Regions from separate parts of the Acinetobacter terrae genome, predicted to be linked through region 2. Evidence: predicted binding sites of a transcription regulator. Region 2 holds the regulator's gene; each other region holds the start of a gene.
The links. Region 2 encodes PhoB, which activates phosphate uptake and scavenging genes when phosphate is short. Its sites were predicted from a motif close to TGTCATNAANCTGTCATAA; they were not measured.
Positions count from the first base shown of each region.

Region 1: B9T23_RS07750 (inorganic phosphate transporter) is a predicted target of PhoB. The motif match lies at 3,354-3,372, and genes of this name have one in related genera.
Region 3: B9T23_RS05770 (porin) is a predicted target of PhoB. The motif match lies at 2,792-2,810, and genes of this name have one in related genera.

Region 1 is NZ_NEGF01000005.1:157,230-164,276, forward strand. Features, by position in the region: gene B9T23_RS07745 (hypothetical protein) at 1-1,436, shown strand, start outside; gene B9T23_RS07750 (inorganic phosphate transporter) at 1,673-3,292, opposite strand; gene metH (methionine synthase) at 3,723-7,047, shown strand, end outside.
Region 2 is NZ_NEGF01000007.1:52,912-59,958, forward strand. Features, by position in the region: gene B9T23_RS09355 (SDR family NAD(P)-dependent oxidoreductase) at 1-32, opposite strand, end outside; gene B9T23_RS09360 (TetR/AcrR family transcriptional regulator) at 266-976, shown strand; gene phoB (phosphate regulon transcriptional regulator PhoB) at 1,195-1,905, shown strand; gene phoR (phosphate regulon sensor histidine kinase PhoR) at 1,931-3,289, shown strand; gene B9T23_RS09375 (glutathione S-transferase) at 3,313-3,963, opposite strand; gene B9T23_RS09380 (OsmC family protein) at 4,062-4,460, opposite strand; gene B9T23_RS09385 (pirin family protein) at 4,506-5,453, opposite strand; gene B9T23_RS09390 (GGDEF domain-containing protein) at 5,854-7,047, shown strand, end outside.
Region 3 is NZ_NEGF01000004.1:17,611-24,657, forward strand. Features, by position in the region: gene B9T23_RS05750 (alpha/beta fold hydrolase) at 1-1,018, shown strand, start outside; gene B9T23_RS05755 (NAD(P)-dependent oxidoreductase) at 1,029-1,901, shown strand; gene B9T23_RS05760 (YARHG domain-containing protein) at 1,983-2,252, shown strand; gene B9T23_RS05765 (HIT family protein) at 2,285-2,698, shown strand; gene B9T23_RS05770 (porin) at 2,953-4,071, shown strand; gene cydP (cytochrome oxidase putative small subunit CydP) at 4,537-4,728, shown strand; gene B9T23_RS05780 (cytochrome ubiquinol oxidase subunit I) at 4,728-6,314, shown strand; gene cydB (cytochrome d ubiquinol oxidase subunit II) at 6,311-7,047, shown strand, end outside.

The sequences.
Region 1 (7,047 bases), on a different contig from region 2:
AGGCATCAATGAATGCCCTTGCGGAAAAAAACTGGCGTAAGCGTTATCCTATCTATTTTAAAGCCTTGGTTGAACAAGGCATTCGTAACATCAATAATCCAATTAGCATTGCAAAACAAGGCTTACACAAGGCCCATCATAGCTTTGACTTTTATAGAAATGGTCAGCGCTATTTACTGAAAGACATCATGAAGGATATCGATACAGCCAATTTGTATACGGTTCAGCTGAAAGGTGAAAGTGAGTCGGCCCCTGAATGGTATGTGCCTTATAAAGGGCAAAAATTACAAGGTCAAGCTTTACTCGATCAAATTCAAACCTGGCAAGGTGCAGGCATTATCGAGCCCAGCCATGCCGATGCTTTACGTGCTGCACATGCACATCCTGAATGGTTTGATCTTTCTGATCGCACCATGGTCTTATTTGGTGCAGGTTCTGAAGCCGGCCCACTGACCTGGTTGTCTAAATGGAAAGCCAATATTGTGGCCGTCGACTTACCCAATAGCCGTGTTTGGGACAGAATTTTAAACACCGTCCAACAAGGCAATGCCACCCTATATGCACCCTGTGCGGAAAAATTGGCAGAAGATACTCCAACTGCCACACTGAAAGAAAAATTGGGGGCCGATTTACTCACTCAAACCCCTGAAATTGCCCATTGGCTAATCCAGAGTGAACGTCAGCTAGACCTTGCAGCGATTGCCTATCTAGATGGTGAAAAACACGTCCGCGTATCCATGGCCATGGACAGCATTATGCAGTATGTCAGTGAGCAAAAGGCTGACACCAGTCTAATGTTCATGTGTACCCCGACTGATGTCTATGCCATTCCTAAAGAAATTGTAGAGGCTTCAAATCTTAAGTTACTACAGCGCTCAAAATCGCAACGTATCATCAGTGAAAGCATTTCGATGATTTCTGCTCAACACTTTTTCAAGAAAAATCTGGATGCATTAATCAGCTGTGATAATGGCCATGAATATGGAATTGCAGACTGCTTGGTGGTGGAGCAAGGTCCAAACTATGCTTTGGCAAAACGCATTCAGCAATGGCGCGCGACTCTGGCACGTCATTATGGACAACGTGTCAGCATCAATATTGCGCCCTCTACCACTACGCATTCGGTGACTAAAAATCCGTTATTGAAAGCCGCATTTAATGGTGCAAGTTTGTTTGATGTTGAATCTTTTCATCCTGAAACGACCAATGCACTGATGGCAGCATTATGGATTTATGATTTGCGTCATCCAGAATCGGTAGCGAATCCGGAAACGCCTTTGGATCATCCATTAGAGTTGATGATGAAAGGTGCCAACCATGGTGGTTTATGGCGTGTGGCTTATTTGGCGCGTACCGCACTGCCTTTTGCTGCACTGTATGGCTTTGCCAATGAAAAACTACCGATCAAGAAGATGTTAAAAGTGTTTAAGAAGTAGTTTTTCCTATTACTTTTATTGAATATATTCCTTCATTATTTTACAGAAGTTCTTTCTCCTTTTAAGGAGATGAGAATCCTCAGAATATATTCTGAGTTCGCAAGGGAGAGGTAGATTACATTCTATAATTCCCTCACCCCTTGCGGAATATAGTCCTCATCCCTGATGAACAAGAACTTTATTTATGAGCATAAAAAAAGCTGCAATTGCAGCTTTTTTTATTTCAAACAGATATCTTAAACAAACTGTAAGAACAACCAGAACAGACCACCTGATAAACAAATCGTAGCAGGTAGCGTGAAAATCCATGCTGAAAGAATGGTGCGTACCATCTGGAAGTTTAAGCCAGATTTATTGGCCACCATGGTACCTGCAACAGCACTGTTTAATACGTGTGTTGTCGATACTGGCATACCTAAACCATCTGCTGCGGCAATAGTCGTCATGGCAACAAGTTCGGCTGACATGCCTTGGCCATAAGTCATATGACTTTTACCAATACGCTCACCCACTGTCACCACAATACGTTTCCAGCCCACCATGGTTCCAAGACCAAGCGCAAGCGCTACTGCCACTTTTACCCAGGTCGGAATATATTGCAGGAATGAATCGAGGTTTTTACGGTATTCCTTGACTGTCTTGGCTTGACTTTCTGACATTACAGGAAGCTGTTCAGCTTTATCTAAACGCTTGAATGCCGTCGTGCTTAAGTACATATCATTACGAATAATCGAAACTTCTTTTTCTGGAATATCTTTTAAATCACCATATTCGGCAACGTGATTACCCAAGTGATCGGTCAAACTTGCCAAAGCAGGCACCACTTCAGGTGACATCACTTTAGTTTGAATATATTTGGTCAACACTTCACGAGCTTGTGTATCAGGAATATCCTGATGATTTGGATAAATAACTGCCGCAGTTTGCACAGATAACTGTTCAAATGATTGGATATGATTTGCGTCCAGATTTTTATTCAATGAGTACGCCAAAGGTACACAACCGATCAAGATCAGCATGATCAAGCCCATACCTTTTTGGCCATCATTTGAACCATGCGCAAAACTTACCCCGGTACAGGTAAAAATCAAAATAGCACGAATTAAAGGTGGTGGTGGTTTATTGCCTTTTGGAGGTTGGAACAACTCCATTTGTCTTTTAAAGACTTTCTTCACCAACAGAAATAAAATCGCAGCAAAAGCGAAACCAATCAAAGGTGAAAACAACAGTGCTTTACCGACTTTAAGCACTTGGTCCATGTCGACACCACTGGCACCATTACCCGAATTCAGCAGGTAGTTCATGATGCCCACACCTAAAATCGAACCGATTAAAGTATGTGAACTCGACGCTGGAATACCCAGGAACCAGGTACCCAAGTTCCATAAAATAGCGGCTATCAGCATGGCAAAAACCATGGCAAAACCTGCACCTGAACCGACATTCATGATCAGTTCAACAGGCAATAAAGCAATGATGCCGTAGGCTACTGCGCCACTTGCCACCATCACCCCAAGGAAATTACAAAAACCTGCCCACATCACAGCAACAGGTGCAGACAAGGCATTGGTATAAATGACTGTCGCTACCGCATTGGCAGTGTCATGAAAACCATTAACAAATTCAAAGCCTAAAGCGATTAACAAGGCGGTCGCTAACAGAATAACGGAATATAAACTTAATGCAGGAACATGTGTCAAATCGGCAGAAAGTTGAAAGCCGATGTACACCAAAGTAGAAATAATAACCGTAAGAAACACCGGCATAAAAAATTTAGGTGTAGCAACATGCACATTCGTCGATTTCGCGGGTGCTGAATGCGCCTGATCTTGGACGGGAGGAATATTAGAATTCATGCAGACGGTTCAAGGGGATAATAAAATCCCCTTATTGTTCAATTTAATTGTGACAATTATATGACAAAAAGCTGTCATATAAAGCCAATTTTTAATAATTGACTTATTTTAAATCACTCCACCTTATCTTGGGGAGTGGAACTGTTTTAAATCCATCATTTAAAAATATTTAAAGCCCAAAATAGTTTGTGCCTCAATATTTCAAAGTACCTGGATACATGTATAAAAAATCTTTCCGATCAAGCAATCACTCAACTTTTTCTTTTCCATGTTGAATGTTAAGGGGGTCATATTTCAATTCGATGAAAAATTCAGCACAAATGGGCTTATTTTAAGCTGTACTGCACTAAGTCGGCTGAATATTCCTCTAATACAGTCTAATTCTGTTAAAATAATGCCCATTTTGTATTCCATCGGATTGGGGTTATTTATGTCCACGCTTGCCACCCTGAAAGAGCTTCTCGCCACACGCATCCTGATTATTGACGGTGCCATGGGTACCATGATTCAACGCCATAAACTAGAAGAAGCGGATTATCGTGGTGAGCGTTTTGCTGACTGGGCATCTGACCTGAAAGGCAACAATGACCTTTTAGTCCTCACTCAACCGCAGATTATTCAAGGCATTCATGAAGCTTACCTTGATGCCGGTGCAGACATTATTGAAACCAACAGTTTCAACGGCACACGTGTTTCAATGTCTGATTACCACATGGAAGACTTGGTTCACGAAATTAACTTTGAAGCCGCGCGTATTGCCAAAGAAGCATGTAAAAAATATTCAACACCAGACAAACCACGTTTTGTTGCCGGTGTGCTTGGACCGACATCTCGTACTTGTTCGATCTCACCGAATGTAAATGACCCGGCATTTCGTAATATTACCTTCGATGCCCTCAAAGAAAACTATATTGAAGCGACACACGCCCTGATTGAAGGCGGTGCCGATATTCTGTTAATTGAAACTGTATTCGATACCTTGAACTGTAAAGCCGCGATTTTTGCAGTGAAAGAAGTATTCAAACAGTTGGGTTATGAATTGCCGTTAATGATTTCCGGCACCATCACCGATGCTTCAGGCCGTACCCTGACTGGTCAAACTGCTGAAGCGTTCTGGAACTCGGTTCGTCATGGTGATTTGCTTTCGGTTGGTTTTAACTGTGCCTTGGGTGCAGATGCGATGCGTCCACACGTCAAAACTGTGGGTGATGTCGCTGATGTGTTTATTTCCGCGCATCCCAATGCAGGTTTACCAAATGCGTTTGGTGGTTATGATGAAACCCCTGAACAAACTGCAGCATTCCTTAAAGAATTTGCAGAAAGTGGCTTAATCAATATTACCGGTGGTTGCTGTGGTACCACTCCAGATCATATCCGTGCAATTTATAATGCAGTAAAAGACATTAAACCGCGTCAGATTCCTGAGATTGAACCCGCTTGCCGTCTTTCAGGTCTAGAAGCATTTAACATCACCAAAGATTCCTTGTTTGTAAACGTCGGTGAACGTACCAACGTGACTGGTTCAAAAAAATTCGCCCGTTTGATTCGTGAAGAAAACTATACCGAAGCTTTGGAAGTGGCTTTAGATCAAGTGCAAGGTGGCGCACAGATTGTCGACATCAACATGGATGAAGGCATGCTGGATTCACAAGCAGCGATGGTGAAATTCCTCAATCTGATTGCCTCTGAACCGGATATTTCCCGCGTACCGCTCATGATTGACTCATCAAAATGGGAAATTATTGAAGCTGGCTTAAAATGCGTACAAGGTAAAGCAGTAGTGAACTCGATTTCCTTAAAAGAAGGTTATGACGAGTTTGTCGAAAAAGCGCGCCTTTGCCGTCAGTATGGTGCGGCAGTCATTGTCATGGCCTTTGACGAAGCTGGTCAGGCCGATACAGCAGCACGTAAGCGTGAAATTTGTAAACGTTCGTATGACATTTTGGTCAATGAAGTCGGCTTCCCGGCTGAAGACATCATTTTTGACCCGAACGTGTTTGCAGTTGCAACCGGTATTGAAGAACACAACAACTACGCAGTCGATTTCATTGAAGCAACCGGCTGGATTAAACAAAACCTTCCGCATGCCATGATTTCTGGCGGTGTATCCAACGTATCGTTCTCGTTCCGTGGAAATGAACCAGTTCGTGAAGCGATTCATGCAGTCTTCCTTTACCATGCCATTCAACAAGGCATGACCATGGGGATTGTGAATGCAGGTCAGTTGGCGATTTATGATGACATTCCTGCCGAATTAAAAGCTGCAGTTGAAAACGTTGTTCTGAACCAAAACCAAGGTGAAAGCGGTCAGGATGCAACTGAAAAATTACTTGAAGTTGCAGAACAATACCGTGGTAAAGGTGGTGCGCAACGTGAAGCTGAAAACCTGGAATGGCGTGAACAGTCCGTTGAAAAACGTCTTGAATATGCACTGGTTAAAGGCATCACCGCTTATATTGATGTCGATACTGAAGAAGCGCGCTTAAAAGCGACTCGTCCTTTAGATGTGATTGAAGGGCCGTTGATGTCGGGCATGAACGTGGTGGGTGACTTGTTCGGTGCAGGTAAAATGTTCCTGCCACAAGTGGTGAAATCGGCCCGAGTAATGAAACAAGCCGTAGCTTGGTTGAACCCGTACATTGAAGCGGGAAAAACCGAGGGTCAGACCAAAGGTAAAATCCTGATGGCGACGGTTAAAGGCGACGTGCATGATATTGGTAAAAATATTGTAGGCGTAGTACTGGGCTGTAACGGTTATGACATTGTTGACCTTGGCGTGATGGTACCTGCGGAAAAAATCCTGCAAACCGCGATTGATGAAAAAGTCGATATTATTGGTTTATCCGGTTTGATTACACCGTCATTGGATGAAATGGTTTTTGTTGCCAAAGAAATGCAGCGCAAAGGTTTCCATGTTCCGTTGATGATTGGTGGTGCGACCACATCTAAAGCGCATACCGCAGTGAAGATTGATCCACAATATTCCAATGATGCGGTGATTTATGTCGCCGATGCTTCACGTGCAGTCGGTGTTGCGACTTCACTTCTTTCACCTGAAATGAAACCTGAGTTCATTAAAGGTTACCGTGAAGAATATGCCAAAGTGCGTGAGCGTATTGCCAACAAGCAACCCAAAGCTGCAAAACTGTCTTATGCAGCTTCAATTGCCAATGGCGTGAAAATTGACTGGGTGAACTATGTTCCGCCTAAGCCGAATGTTCTTGGTCAGCAAGTTCTGAAAAATTATCCGCTTGAAACTTTAGTACCTTATTTTGACTGGACACCATTCTTTATCTCTTGGAGCTTGGCAGGCAAGTTCCCTGCAATTCTGACGGATGAAGTGGTCGGTGAAGCCGCAACTGATTTGTATGAACAAGCGCAAATCATGCTGAAAGATATTGTAGAGAACAAACGTTTTGATGCACGTGCCGTATTCAGTCTTGCTCCTGCAAAACGTACCGGTGCAGATACGGTTTCGATTTACGATGAAAATCAAACCGCAACGCACAAGTTTGAGCATACCCGTCAGCAGTCGGACAAAGTTTCAGGTAAACCGAACTTCTCATTAGCAGATTTCATTGCACCTGAAGATACCAAGCTAGAAGATTACTTGGGTGGTTTCACCGTATCGATTTTTGGTGCGGAAGAAATGGCACATGAATACAAAGCTAAAGGCGATGATTATTCTGCCATTCTTGCGCAATCTTTAGGTGACCGTTTTGCAGAAGCCTTTGCCGAGCATTTGCATGAGCGTA
Region 2 (7,047 bases):
ATTGCTGCGACTTTATTTTTAAAATTTTTCATGACTCATCCTTTTCCAATTTTTTCTGCACCATTCACCTAAACATCTCGATTGTTTTTCTGTGGTGATGATGTGCAGTTCATCCATCCAATATAATTTTGACAATACTCATTGTCAATATAATATATGATCAATAGCAAGATCAAAGACCATCTGGCCATTTTCAGCATAGGTCTGTGAATAAATTATTGTTAACATAGGGCAAAACCCAGATTTAATTCGGCACACCATATTTATGACTGAACAACACGAAAATCTTGAAGAAAAACAAAATAAGCCGTCAAAAACCAAAGAACGTCAATTTAAAGGCCTGTCTTTAACTGAGCGCAAACAAGCACGTCGTGAAAAGCTGATTGAAGCGGGCATTGAAGCCTATGGCACGCATGGTTTTTTTGCGGTGACGGTAAAAGATATTTGTAATGAAGCCAAACTGACTGAACGCTATTTCTATGAATCTTTTAAGAAAAGTGATGAGCTTTTTCAAACCATCTTTTTAAAATTAATCGATCAATTGCAGCACAATGTCATGCAAGCCATCATGCAGGCATCGACCGATCCGCGAAAAATGATTGAATCCGGCTTAACGGCGTTACTCACTACATTAAAAGATAATCCACGTATGGCACGGATTATTTATATCGATGCCATGCTGGTTCAGGAGCTGCATAATCAAGCCACTATTCATGAAACCATGTTGCGTTTTGACCGTATGATTCATGCCTTTGTCATGTTAATGATGCCGCATATTGACCGTTCTGAACGTGAAATTTCTTTAGTCGCAACAGGTTTGAATGGCTATGTCACTCAAATTGCGATTCGCTGGGTGGTCAGTGGCTTTAAACAATCGATGCAAGAGGTTTTATCGTCTTGTAGTATCGTTTTTCTATCTTTGCTCGATACTTTTTCAGAAAAAGAAAAAATAATGAAAAAAGAAAGTTCATCTTAATCTTTAGATTGAAATTCATACAATATGTTGAATTCATTATATTTAGATGACTGATTTATTTTAAATTGTTCATTTTTCACTATAAAAATTGTCACATTTCTTTGCGAAAACTGGCCTATCGCCCTTTTCTGCAATGATACTGTCATAATTAATCTTTGTAATAAGCCTGTCATAAATACAAAACGGTTCACCGTTAACATCAAATAGGATATTGCGTTGTGAAAGATGACTATATATTAATCGTCGATGACGAACTTCCCATTCGAGAGATGATTCACACATCTTTAGACATGGCAGGCTTTCAATGCTTACAGGCAGAAGATGCCAAACAAGCCCACCAAATGATCGTGGATCAACGCCCTGCGCTTATTTTACTAGATTGGATGTTACCGGGTGGTATCAGCGGGGTTGACCTGTGCCGCCGCTTAAAACGCGACGAGAGCTTAAATGAAATTCCAGTGATTATGCTGACGGCACGTGGCGAAGAAGACCATAAAGTACAAGGTCTTGATGCGGGTGCAGACGACTATATGACCAAACCTTTCTCGACTCGAGAACTGGTTTCACGTATTAAAGCGGTATTACGTCGTGCCAATGCCTTAAGTGGTGAAAAAACCATTGATGCCAATGGTCTAATGCTTGATCCGGTCAGCCAGCGCGTCAGTTATGCTGATAATATTTTAGAGATGGGTCCCACAGAATACCGTTTATTGGCATTCTTCATGACTCATCCCGAACGTGCCTATACCCGTGCTCAATTGCTTGATCAGGTTTGGGGTGGTAACGTATATATTGAAGACCGTACCATTGACGTGCATATTCGCCGTTTACGTAAAGTGCTGGAACCTTTTGGGGTAGACCGCTATATACAAACCGTTCGTGGCACAGGTTATCGTTTTTCGACCCGCGCGGATGTCGCTTTAGGTTAGTCGTTTTTTAGGTAAATTGCGTTTTATGTATGAACCCTACCCCGTCCCGGAAATTGCACGAGAACATAAACGATTCCGTTACAGCAGTTTATGGACTTTTGCCAAGCAAGATTTACGTTTACTCGCCTTTTTACTGCTAATTGCAGGTTTAATGGGTATCGGGATTGGGTATTTCTGGATTTTTATTTTCATCGCTTTCGCGATATTTTTTGCTTTGCAACTCCGTTCACTGTATTTGGTAAATGAATGGATTTCCAACCGCCCTTATGATGTTCCGCCCAACTTGGATGGCATCTGGGGCGCATTGCTGTTTAATGTTTATCGCGCCCAGCGCCAAGAACGTATTGTTCAGGCAGAAATGGTCGGTTTAATTGATCGTGCTCAATCTTCACTGATTGCCCTGGCCGAAGCCGTGGTTTTGATTGATGAATTACACCAAATTGAATGGTGGAATCCCGCAGCGGAAAAGTTGCTCGGGATACAGCCTTTAGATCGCGGGCGTAATATTTTAACCCTGCTGCGTCAGCCGAATTTTATTCAATATTTCAACCATATTGACGAGGCACCTGATGGCTTGAAAATGAAATCTTCAGCCTTTGAAGACCATTATGTGCAAGTCAAAATGACTCGTTTTGGTGGTGAAAGCCGTCTATTGGTGGCCTATGACGTCACCCGCATGCATAATCTGGAACAAATGCGTAAAGACTTTGTCGACAATATTTCCCATGAACTGCGTACGCCCCTGACCGTACTCAGTGGTTATATTGAAACCTTTACCGATCAGGAAGATTTAAATCCACGTTGGAAACGTGCCTTTGACCAGATGCAAGCACAAACCAGACGTATGAATGCCTTGGTCAATGACCTATTGTTGCTCTCTCGTTTAGAAAGCAACAAGCAAATTGCCAAAAATCAGATTATTGAAATGCCGAGTCTGATGAACCAGCTGTTTGATGATGCTCAAGCCTACAACGTTGACTATCACCACACGCTGAATTTAGATATCGACAGTCATTGTGACCTGATTGGTTCAGATACCGAACTTGCCAGCGCCTTCAGCAACCTGATTACCAATGCCATTAAATACACGCCTAAGGGCGGAACCATTACTATGGGTTGGCATGATGATGGCGAGCACGGTATCTTTACTGTTGAAGATACCGGGATCGGGATTGATCCCAAACATCTGCCGCGTTTAACCGAGCGTTTCTATCGTGTCGATAGTGCCCGTAGCCGTCAAACTGGCGGAACAGGTTTAGGGTTGGCCATTGTGAAACATGTGCTCATGCAACATGGCGCACACTTAGAAATCGAATCAAAAGAAAACCAAGGCTCAACCTTTAAAGTAATCTTCCCTAAAGAACGCCTCTACCACATGAGCTAGACGTACAGTACATCTAGCTCAATCTAAGAAGCTAGATTCTGTTCTTTAAACTTTGCTCGCTGATAAGCCGGACGCTCCGCCAAACGTTTTACATAGGCCGCAATATAAGGATATGACCCTGATGTTCTCGACTGCAGGGCTTCTAGCGGAAAACCCATCTGAATATCGGCAAAAGAAAATGCCCCTGCCACGTACTCATGCTTAGCCAGATAATCTTCCAGATAGTTAATATGATCTTTTAAACGCGGTTGAATAAATCCTGCCTTTACCCCTGATGTAATTTTTTTCGCGACCGGCTTTACCAGCCATGGTACATGTTTGGGTACGTTGCTCATCACCAACTGCATCACCAGTAAAGGCATCAATGAACCTTCCGCATAATGCATCCAATAGCGATATTGCTGCTGATCTTTTTTATTCTGCAGATTAAATTGCTGTTGCTGATCATAGGTTTCTTGCAGATATTGCAAAATCACCGCAGATTCGGCAATGGTTTGATCCGCATCGGTCAATACCGGTGCTTTGGCTAAAGGATGAACCAGTTTTAATTCTGGAGGGGCAGCAAAAGTGGGTAAGCGTTTATAAAATTTAACCTGATAATCCAAAGCCAGTTCTTCTAACGCCCATAAAATTCGAAAAGAACGCGATTGATCTAAGTGGTGCAATGTAATCATTATTTTGCTCTCTATTTTTTCTGCTTTGACTATACGCATAGCCCTAAAAAAATGACATCCTGCTTTACACAAAATGTCATTTCGATCTGTTCATCAACTTAGACAAGTACAGTATTAATGTCTAGGCTACGTAATAATGTTTTGGTCACTGGCGTTTTATTGCTGATCTCTAAAACCTTTTGCTTTAGCTCATCCGACAAGGGCTGCGCAAAAGACAAACGACGTTCAATCCATTCTTTGCCTTCTTTATTGGCATTAAAATCAGCTTCAACAGAAAACTCCCCCAGCTCTATGCCTTTATGACTGGCATACATGCGCAGCGTAATCATGGTACAAGAAATCAGACCTGAACAAATCAAATCATAAGGTGCAGGACCTTTATCTTGCCCACCAAAAGATTCGGGTTTATCAGTCATAAATTGGTGTATACCCGTCTTGATCTCGCCCGACCAAGGTTCAGCCAAGCGATGTACTTCTGCATTTGCAATAATGGCCATGAGGAGGATGATTCCTAAATGTTATCTTTATTTTAAATTTTATCTTTATTTAGAGGCACGCATTTTATCTGGGAATGCCGGCGCTTCTAAGCGTGGTCCAGGATAATCAGCAATATTGCCAAAGCGTTCATGTTGTTCAATCCAGTGGTCACGAGCATTGCAAAGTTCTTCCTGAGTACGACCGACAAAATTCCACCACAGCAATATTGGCGACTCAAAAGGTTCACCACCCAACAGTAGAATACGGCTGCCCGCATGGAGCTGAATTTCAATTTCAGTAACACCCGGCTCAAGAACAACCATATTGTCTTCAGTCAGTTCATGACCATTCACGACAGCTCCCCCATCCAAGGCCATGAAACCGTATTCAAATTTTGGATTGAGTTTAATTCGGGTGGTGGTCGATTCTTTTGCCGTTAAATCAACCCCGAGTAATTCCGTATGTACGGCTACCGGTGATTTAGTTTTTAGAAACTCGCCGACCAATACGGTAAATTCGACCTGATCTTTTTCAACCACAGGCAGTTCTGGATAGTGCTCAAAACAGGGGGCCATATTCATTTTATCATCTGGCAACGCAATCCAGAGCTGTGCAGCATGCATATGGGTTTCAGTTTCCGGTGCAACTTCAGTATGTGAAATCCCATAACCGGCTGTCATTAAATTGACCTGTTTCGGGCGAAGTAACTGTTTTGTGCCCAAACTATCAGTATGCATCATGGTGCCTTCAATCATCCAGGTGAAGGTCTGCAACCCCATATGTGGATGAGGGCCAACATCCAGGCCATCACCTTGCGGAAAAGTCACGGGACCGGCATGATCCAAGAAACACCATGCTCCAATTAAGCGTTTATGGCGACTTGGCAAAGCACGCTTGATTACGGTTCCCTGCCCAATTTCCACGCTACGTAAAGGAAATTCCTGAATAAATTGATTCACGTATTTTTCACAATCATCTGAATCAGAAAGCTCTATATAGTTGCTATTGGTCATATTTTTATCCTGAATCGTACGGGCTAAACCGCTCTTGAATGTCCTGAATCTATTCTTATGATCATATAGGCTCTTACAGATTCAGCCTATAGCTAAGTTAATACGCTGAATACCATGTATAGGACAATATTATTTTTGAAATTTTCCGTAATAAAACAATCTCTTCATTCTTTATTCACCCCGCTATTCATCTCCTATTCATATGAATTTTATATATAAATAAAATTTTGTCACAATTGCCTTAACCGCTTATTGTTTATCTGGTGTACAAATTCTATTCATCCACCTATTATTTTTGCTTTACGAATCCCACAAAGAAAGGGGTATCTCCATGTTTAGGGGAGATCAAAAAAAATCTCATAACAACAATGATAAAAATCCTGATCAGATTGGGACAAATGTGGATAAAAATTCAAATCATGAAACTGCTTATATTTTACCAAAGCAGTTGTGTACTGTTGAAAATCAAAAAGTGATAGAACAGGAATTACGAGATCCAGCCACACGTATTCCGGATCAATTTCAACAATATTACTTGGACTATCAAAATAAACACCAACGACAATTTTTAAAATGCGTCAATTTTATTGGTCAGATTACATTTTTAAGTTATTTCTTTGTAGACTGGTTGCTGATCCCTGAGATTGGCATGCTTTCAGGTATTTCACGGATTATTCTTGTGGTCTGTGCAATATTAATCAACGGGCTCGCCTTTCGTTACTGCAAAAATATTAAAATTATAGACAGCTTACTTCCCATATACGTCGCGGCAGCAGCTGCATTGTGGCTAAGTCTTCTGATGTTGTCACATAGTCCAATCGTGACAACATATATATATGCCGCTGTCATTTTTATTTTATTAGGCAATTTATGTGTACAAGTCTCTTTTCGAAATTCAATCTTCACCTCTTTGCTGATTAGTGCGGTCATTTTTTATGGTGTATTTCAGTTGGTCAGCTTAGAGGAAGTTGTTTTATTTTCTCTCATCTATGTTCCTGTTTTATTACTCAGCATGTATATCAGCTGGAATAATACTTTAAATTCAAAACGCAATTTTTTACGGGTTTTATTAAATGACTGGAACTACTATGCTTTAAGTGAACTGGCACATACAGATGAGTTAACTCAACTCAATAATCGTCGACAGTTTTTACAGGTTGCTGAACAAACCATTCAGAAATGGCCAAAATATAATTTAGCTTGTTTATTGATGCTGGATATCGACTTTTTCAAAAACATTAATGACACCTATGGACATGATGTAGGCGATGAAGTCCTTCGGGTGCTTGCTGAAATTGCTCGTAAGGAAATGCGACATACAGATGTGTTAGCCCGTTTTGGCGGAGAGGAATTTATTGCATTACTGCCGAATACCACACTGGAGGAAGCAATCACCATCGCGAATCGATTGTGCCGAACCATTGAAAGTCATCAAATCTGTATTAAAGATAAGTTCTTTTTCAATTTTAGTGTCTCGATTGGGGTATCCCAACTACAACCCAATCAAAATGATTTGAGTTTACTGATTAAAAATGCCGATATTGCGCTGTATCAAGCCAAGAAAAATGGCCGCAATCAGGTGGCTATTTATACC
Region 3 (7,047 bases), on a different contig from region 2:
AAAATCGCTAGTTTTATCGCAAACTACGCCCTATGAAATCATTGCAGAGTACAAACAAACCCGTATTCGTTATTACGCCTCGCCGGATAGACAATATAAAGAACCACTGGTTTTTGTTGCACCTCTGGCAATCAGCATGGCCATTTATGACTTATACCCTTACCGTTCATTGGTAAAGCATTTTCAAAATAGTGGTTTTGATGTCTATTTAGTGGAATGGGGTCAATACAACTATAAAGACCGTTTCCTCAATTTCATGTCATTTATTGATGATGCAATCCCCCATTGCATTGCCCAAATTCGTCAGCATTCCAACAGCGATGAAATTTCACTGCATGGCTGGAGTATGGCCGGTGTATTTGTCATGCTGTATTGCGCACTGCATAAACCGAACTACGTTAAAAATTTAATTGTATTGGGCAGTCCGGTGGACAGTCATGCCTCGGGTCGTACCGGTAAACTTTTTCAAAAGGTCAATCAACTCATTACCAAAAATAAAGCGCTGCAAAACAAAATCTATTCCGAAACTTTACCTAAATCGCTGCTCCATACTCCGGGAGTATTAAATTCATTCGGGTTTAAAATTATTGATCCTATTGGATGGATTCAAAGTCAAAAGCAGCTGCTGCTGAATCTGGATAACACGCAAGTTTTGTATGAGCACGCGACGATGGGACGCTTCCTCAACCGCATGATTGATTATCCCGGTGGGATCAATCAGGACATGATTTTTAATGTCTGGCTACAAAATCCACTAAAAAATGGCATTATCCAATTACAAGATAAGAATATCGAATTAAAGAATATCGAGTGCTCTGTATTGGTGGGTGCGGGTCGTAGCGATCAGATTGTATCTATAGAAGCGGTTAAGCCTTTAATTGAATTGACAAATAGTCCAGATGTCACGTTTACTCTTATCCCCGGTGGTCATTTAGGGCTGATGTCCAGCCGAGCCAGTGCCAATGAGTTCTGGCCATTTATGACCACTTGGCTAAAACACAGATCAAGCAAAATATAAAGGACACATCATGATTCAGTCAGTTGCATTCATCGGCTTAGGGGCTATGGGTTACCGCATGGCAGCACATTTGCCTCAACATTTCGACACGGTCTATGTATGGAACCGTAATTTCGAAAAAGCCAAACAACATGCAACTGAATTTGGCACTCAGGCAGTCGAACTGGAACAAGCGGTTCAGGCAGATATCATTTTTTCTTGCCTGCCGACCAGTAAAGAAGTGGAAGATCTCATTGCAACGATTCAGATTAAATCTGGCGCGATATGGGTAGATTGCACCAGTGGTGTTCCTGAATCTGCAAAAAACTTAGCAAAGCAACTCAAATTACAAAATGTAGATTTCCTTGATGCACCTGTCAGTGGTCAAACCATTGGTGCAGAAAATGCTACGTTGACTGTGATGATTGGTGGAGAAGCTACAGCTTTTGAAAAAGCCCTGCCCGCTATTCAAGCCTTCGGCAAACTGATTAAACATGTCGGTGGCCCAGGTGCAGGATTTGCAGTTAAAGCAGTAAACAATATGTTATTGGCTGTAAATCTTTGTTCAGTTGCCGAAGGTTTTACTGCCCTCAAAGCACATGGCGTAAACTTGAACGAAGCCTTAGATTGTATTAATGCATCCAGTGGTAAAAGCGGTGTCACGGAAACTGTTTTACCGCAGCGTATTTTAAACCGTAGTTTTCCTCTGACCTTTGCCCTACCGTTATTAGCCAAAGATACCGGTATTGCTTTAGACTTGGTTCGTGAAGCCAAACTTTCTGCGCCAGTCATTGCCCTCACCCAAAGTTTAATTCAGGCTTCCAGTAATTTAGCTGAAAAAGACAGTGACTTTTCTAGCGCTGTAAAAATGTACGAATCATGGAGTAAAATTACACTTGAGTAATAACTCGCCATTGAATAATGATAACGAAACCTAATATTGTGATTATGTGTTATACACAATGTTCTTACAGAGGAAACTCTCATGACTAAGTTAAGTTTTGCAATTTTTGCTAGTGTTGCAACTTTTATTGGGGCAAGTGCTTTTGCAGCAACGCCAGAGCAAGAATGTCAAAAATTGAAAAATGACCATGATGTCATTTACGCATCTAAAGGTTTTTGCTTTAAAGACCCGGATGCAAAGGCGAAGTTTGGCAATGATAATTGCTATACAACTAAACCAAAATTTTCAGAAAAAGAGCAACAACGACTTGACGCTATCAAAGATCGTCAGAAAGAATTGAACTGTAAATAATTACAGTACACAATCACTTTCAAGGATTAGACATGCTTTACGATGATCAAAATATTTTTGCACGAATTATCCGCAACGAAATTCCTGCAATTAAAGTGTATGAAGACGATCAAGTTCTCGCTTTTATGGACATCATGCCTCAAGCTGAAGGTCACACGCTGGTCATCCCTAAAACACCTGCTATAACATTGCTTGATCTACCTCCTGACGCTGCTGCTTACACCATTCAAATTGTGCAAAAAGTTGCGCAAGCGATGGAAATAGCACTTGAAGTAAAAGGCATTGTACTGATGCAACTTTCAGGCGCATCCGCTGGTCAGACTGTGCCGCATGTACATTTTCACCTTATTCCAAGTTCGGTTCATGAATTAGGTAAGCATGCTTTGCACATGGGTGATCAAGAAAAAATCCAAGCCTTGGCGGAAAAAATTAAAGCCGCACTTTGATTTAAAATGAATCCAAAAAATGGAGCTTTGGCTCCATTTTTTTATAAATACAGAATAAAAAAGAAATATTTAGTTTAAAGATCAATCTAAACGCGTCATCAAACTGTCATTTGTCATTCACTTTTTTGTCACAAAGATTACAGATACTGCATAGCAAGTTGGTGAGCTTCTGTAACTTTTTGTACTTAAGCAAACTAAAAAGAAGTGTTAAGTAAGGCGAATGCCATTTAGAACCGTGTTTTGGAGAAATCTCAATGAAAAAATTGCTTCTCGCTACTGTAGTAGCGGCTATGGGGATGAGTGCAGCACAAGCAGCACCAACTGTATATGGTAAATTGAATGTAAGTGTTGACAGCTATGATAATGGTACAGATTCAGTCACTGAATTAAACTCCAATGCTTCACGTCTTGGTGTTAAAGGTGAAGAAAAACTGACTGATAAACTTGCTGCTATTTACCAAGCCGAATGGGAAGTAGATGTAGATGGTGGTGATGACGTATTTAAAAAACGTAATATCTTCGCTGGTTTAAAGTGGGCTGATGTAGGTACATTAAAAGCAGGTATTATAGATACCCCATTTAAAGACGCTGCTGGTGGATACCGTGACGTATTTAATGACTACGCACATGCTGACATCAAAGAAATGATGTATGGTGAAGAGCGTGTAGAAAATGTCATTGGGATTGAAACCGATCCTAAACTGATGGGTGGTTTAGTATTTGCACTTCAAGCTCAACAAGGTGAGTCTACCACTGAAACAACTAAATATACTGATGGAGCACGTGACAGCATTGGTGATGGTATCTCTACTTCACTTTCATATGCCAATAAAGATTTAGGCTTCGAAGGCGTGATTGCAGGAAACTTCAAATCTGTAGGCGACTTCGCTGCTGTCGGTATCTCAAATGCTCCTGCTGATGCAATCCGTGTAGGTGGTTCTTTCGACCTAGGTAAAATTGGTGCTACCGGTTTATCTGTAGGTGCAATGTGGCAAACTGCTGAGATTTCAGATTATACCAATCTTAAAGGATTAACTCTCGATAATCCCGCTACACTAGCAGTTAATGAAGCTTATGCAGGTGACTATAACAAAGTAGAAGAAGATGCATGGTTAATCTCTGCAACTTACAAACTTGCAAATACACCGTGGACTTTTAAAGCCCAATATCAACAAGCTGATACTGACTATGCAGTACTGGGTGGTGCATCGGGTGATAGCTCTGTAGACCAATGGGGTATTGGAGCAGATTACAAATTAAATAGCCAAACCAAATTGTTTGCTAACGCAGTTCAGCGTGAATGGGATAACTCACCTAAAAAAGGTAACGCTGATGAAAGTGTTTACGGTTTAGGTATGGAAATCAAATTCTAGAATTCAAAATATCCAACATGAGACTGCCTGAGGGCGGTCTTTTTTATTTAAACTAAATTTTCATAACAGCTTTGATGAATAGAATATTTAATTCCACAACCCTATTATTCTCTTTTTTAAAAGTCCTTTAATTTTAATTAAAATATGAATCAATCTCATTTAATAAATATTTTTTTAATTATATACGACTGTTTTAGTCGGATTTAAATACAACACTTAACTGCTTTAGTCAACTTCAAATATAATACATGACCATTTTAGTTGGGATTAAAAACATTAATACAAAGCTTTTTAGTCTACTTTAAAGCAAATAAATATTAGTTTATTTTTTAACATATACAACAAACAAGTTATTGTTTTTACTAATTTAAATAATATATTTTTATTTTAACTGTTTAATCTATTTATTTTTAGTTACTTTTTGTTTAATAATATCCATTATGTTTTAAAAATAGGCTTATTTGCATGAGCTTAATACCCAAAGATTTTAATCAACGATTAGTTCGCGAGATAACAATCATATTAATAATTAAGATTGCTCTCTTGTTGACGATTAAACATATCTGGTTCGACGCCCCCACTATTCCCAAAAATTTTGACTCTCAAGTTGCCGAGCGTATCGCCGGCAGTCCTTCCCAAATCAAGGAGACACGTTGATGATTTCTGAAAGCGTGGTCGATCTTTCGCGGTTCCAATTTGCAATGACCGCGTTGTATCACTTTATTTTTGTACCTCTTACTCTTGGTCTGGCTTTTATTCTTGCCATTATGGAAACCACCTATGTGATTTCCGGTAAAGAAATTTATAAAGACATGACTAAATTCTGGGGAAAACTTTTTGGTATTAACTTCGCTTTAGGGGTGACCACTGGTTTAACCATGGAATTCCAGTTTGGTACAAACTGGGCGTACTATTCGCATTATGTCGGTGACATTTTCGGCGCTCCACTGGCGATTGAAGGCCTGATGGCATTCTTCCTGGAATCAACTTTTATTGGTTTATTCTTCTTCGGATGGGATCGACTTTCTAAAGTCCAGCATTTAAGTGTGACTTGGCTGGTTGCTCTCGGTTCCAACATGTCAGCACTCTGGATTCTGGTGGCGAATGGCTGGATGCAAAACCCTGTAGGTGCAGAGTTTAACTTTGAAACCATGCGTATGGAGTTAGTTGACTTCGGTGCCTTGATTTTCAACCCAGTGGCTCAGGTTAAATTTGTACACACTGTATCTTCAGGTTATGTCACTGGTGCAATCTTTGTTCTGGCAATTTCAAGTTTCTACTTGTTGAAAAAACGCGATGTTCCATTTGCACGTCGTTCTTTCGCCATCGCTGCCATCTTCGGTTTAGCCTCTACATTATCTGTAATTTTATTGGGTGATGAATCAGGTTATGAGTTAGGTGATGTGCAAAAAACAAAACTTGCTGCAATTGAAGCAGAATGGGATACACACCCTGCTCCAGCACCATTCACATTGTTTGGTATTCCTAATCAGGAAGAACAACGCACTGACTACGCCATCAAAATTCCATATGTAATGGGGATTATTGCGACACGTTCTTTAGATAAAGAAGTGACTGGTCTTAAAGACCTAATGGTTCAACATGAACTCCGTATCCGCAATGGTATGAATGCTTATGGTGAACTTGAAAAACTTCGTGCAGGCGACCGTTCTCCAGCGCTTATGGCTTCTTTCAAAGAAAATCAAAAAGACTTAGGTTATGGCTTACTTCTTAAAAAATATACACCAAATGTCGTAGATGCTTCTGAAGAGCACATTAAAGCAGCAACCAAGGATACTATTCCTAACGTAACTGCATTGTTCTTCTCATTCCGTGCCATGGTGGCTTCAGGTTTCTTAATGCTGCTTTTATTTATCCTTGCAACTTATGCAGTGGCTAAACGCAATGCAGAGAACAAGCCTTGGCTACTTAAATTTGCGCTTTACGGGCTTCCATTGCCTTGGATCGCTACACAAACTGGCTGGTATGTGGCTGAAGGTGGTCGTCAGCCGTGGACAATTGGTGAGGTTTTACCTACACACCTATCTGCTTCAAGCTTAAGCACTGGTGACATTTGGGGTTCAATCATTGCACTTGCAGCATTCTATACAGTACTTCTGATTATCGAAATGTACTTAATGATCAAGTTTGCTCGCTTGGGTCCAAGTTCTTTACATACTGGTAAATACCATTTTGAAAAAGATGATGCTCAAAACCACGCTGCTGCGGAGGCTCAATCATGATCGAATATGAACTTCTCAAAATTATCTGGTGGGTATTGGTTGGCGTATTGCTGATTGGTTTCGCCCTGACCGATGGTTTCGACATGGGCTCAATGGCCATTATGCCATTCGTGGGTAAAAATGATGATGAACGTCGTGCGGCAATCAATACGATTGCCCCACACTGGGACGGCAACCAAGTTTGGTTTATTACTGCCGGCGGCGCACTGTTTGCTGCATGGCCAATGGTTTATGCAACCGCCTTCTCTGGCATGTATTGGGCACTGCTTCTGGTTTTGTTCGCCTTATTCTTACGACCAGTCGGTTTCGACTATCGCTCTAAACTAGAAAATACCAAATGGCGTACGTCTTGGGATTGGGGTTTAGCTGTCGGCGGTGCTGTGCCAGCGTTAGTCTTTGGTGTCGCGTTCGGCAACATGTTCTTAGGTGTTCCATTTACCCTAGATGAAACTGTGCGATCAACCTACACAGGTAGCTTCTTTGCCCTGCTTAATCCATTTGCAGTGATTTGTGGTTTAGTCAGCTTATCAATGCTTTGTGCACATGGTGGTGCTTGGTTGATGCTACGTACCGATGGTGATTTACGTGCACGTTCTGCCAAAGCCACTCAAATCATGGGCATGGTATTCTTAGCATGCTTCTTGGGTGCAGGTGCATGGTTATACTTCGGTGGTATTGAAGGTTATACATTGGTACAACCATTTGATACCAATGGGGTTGCCAATCCATTAGC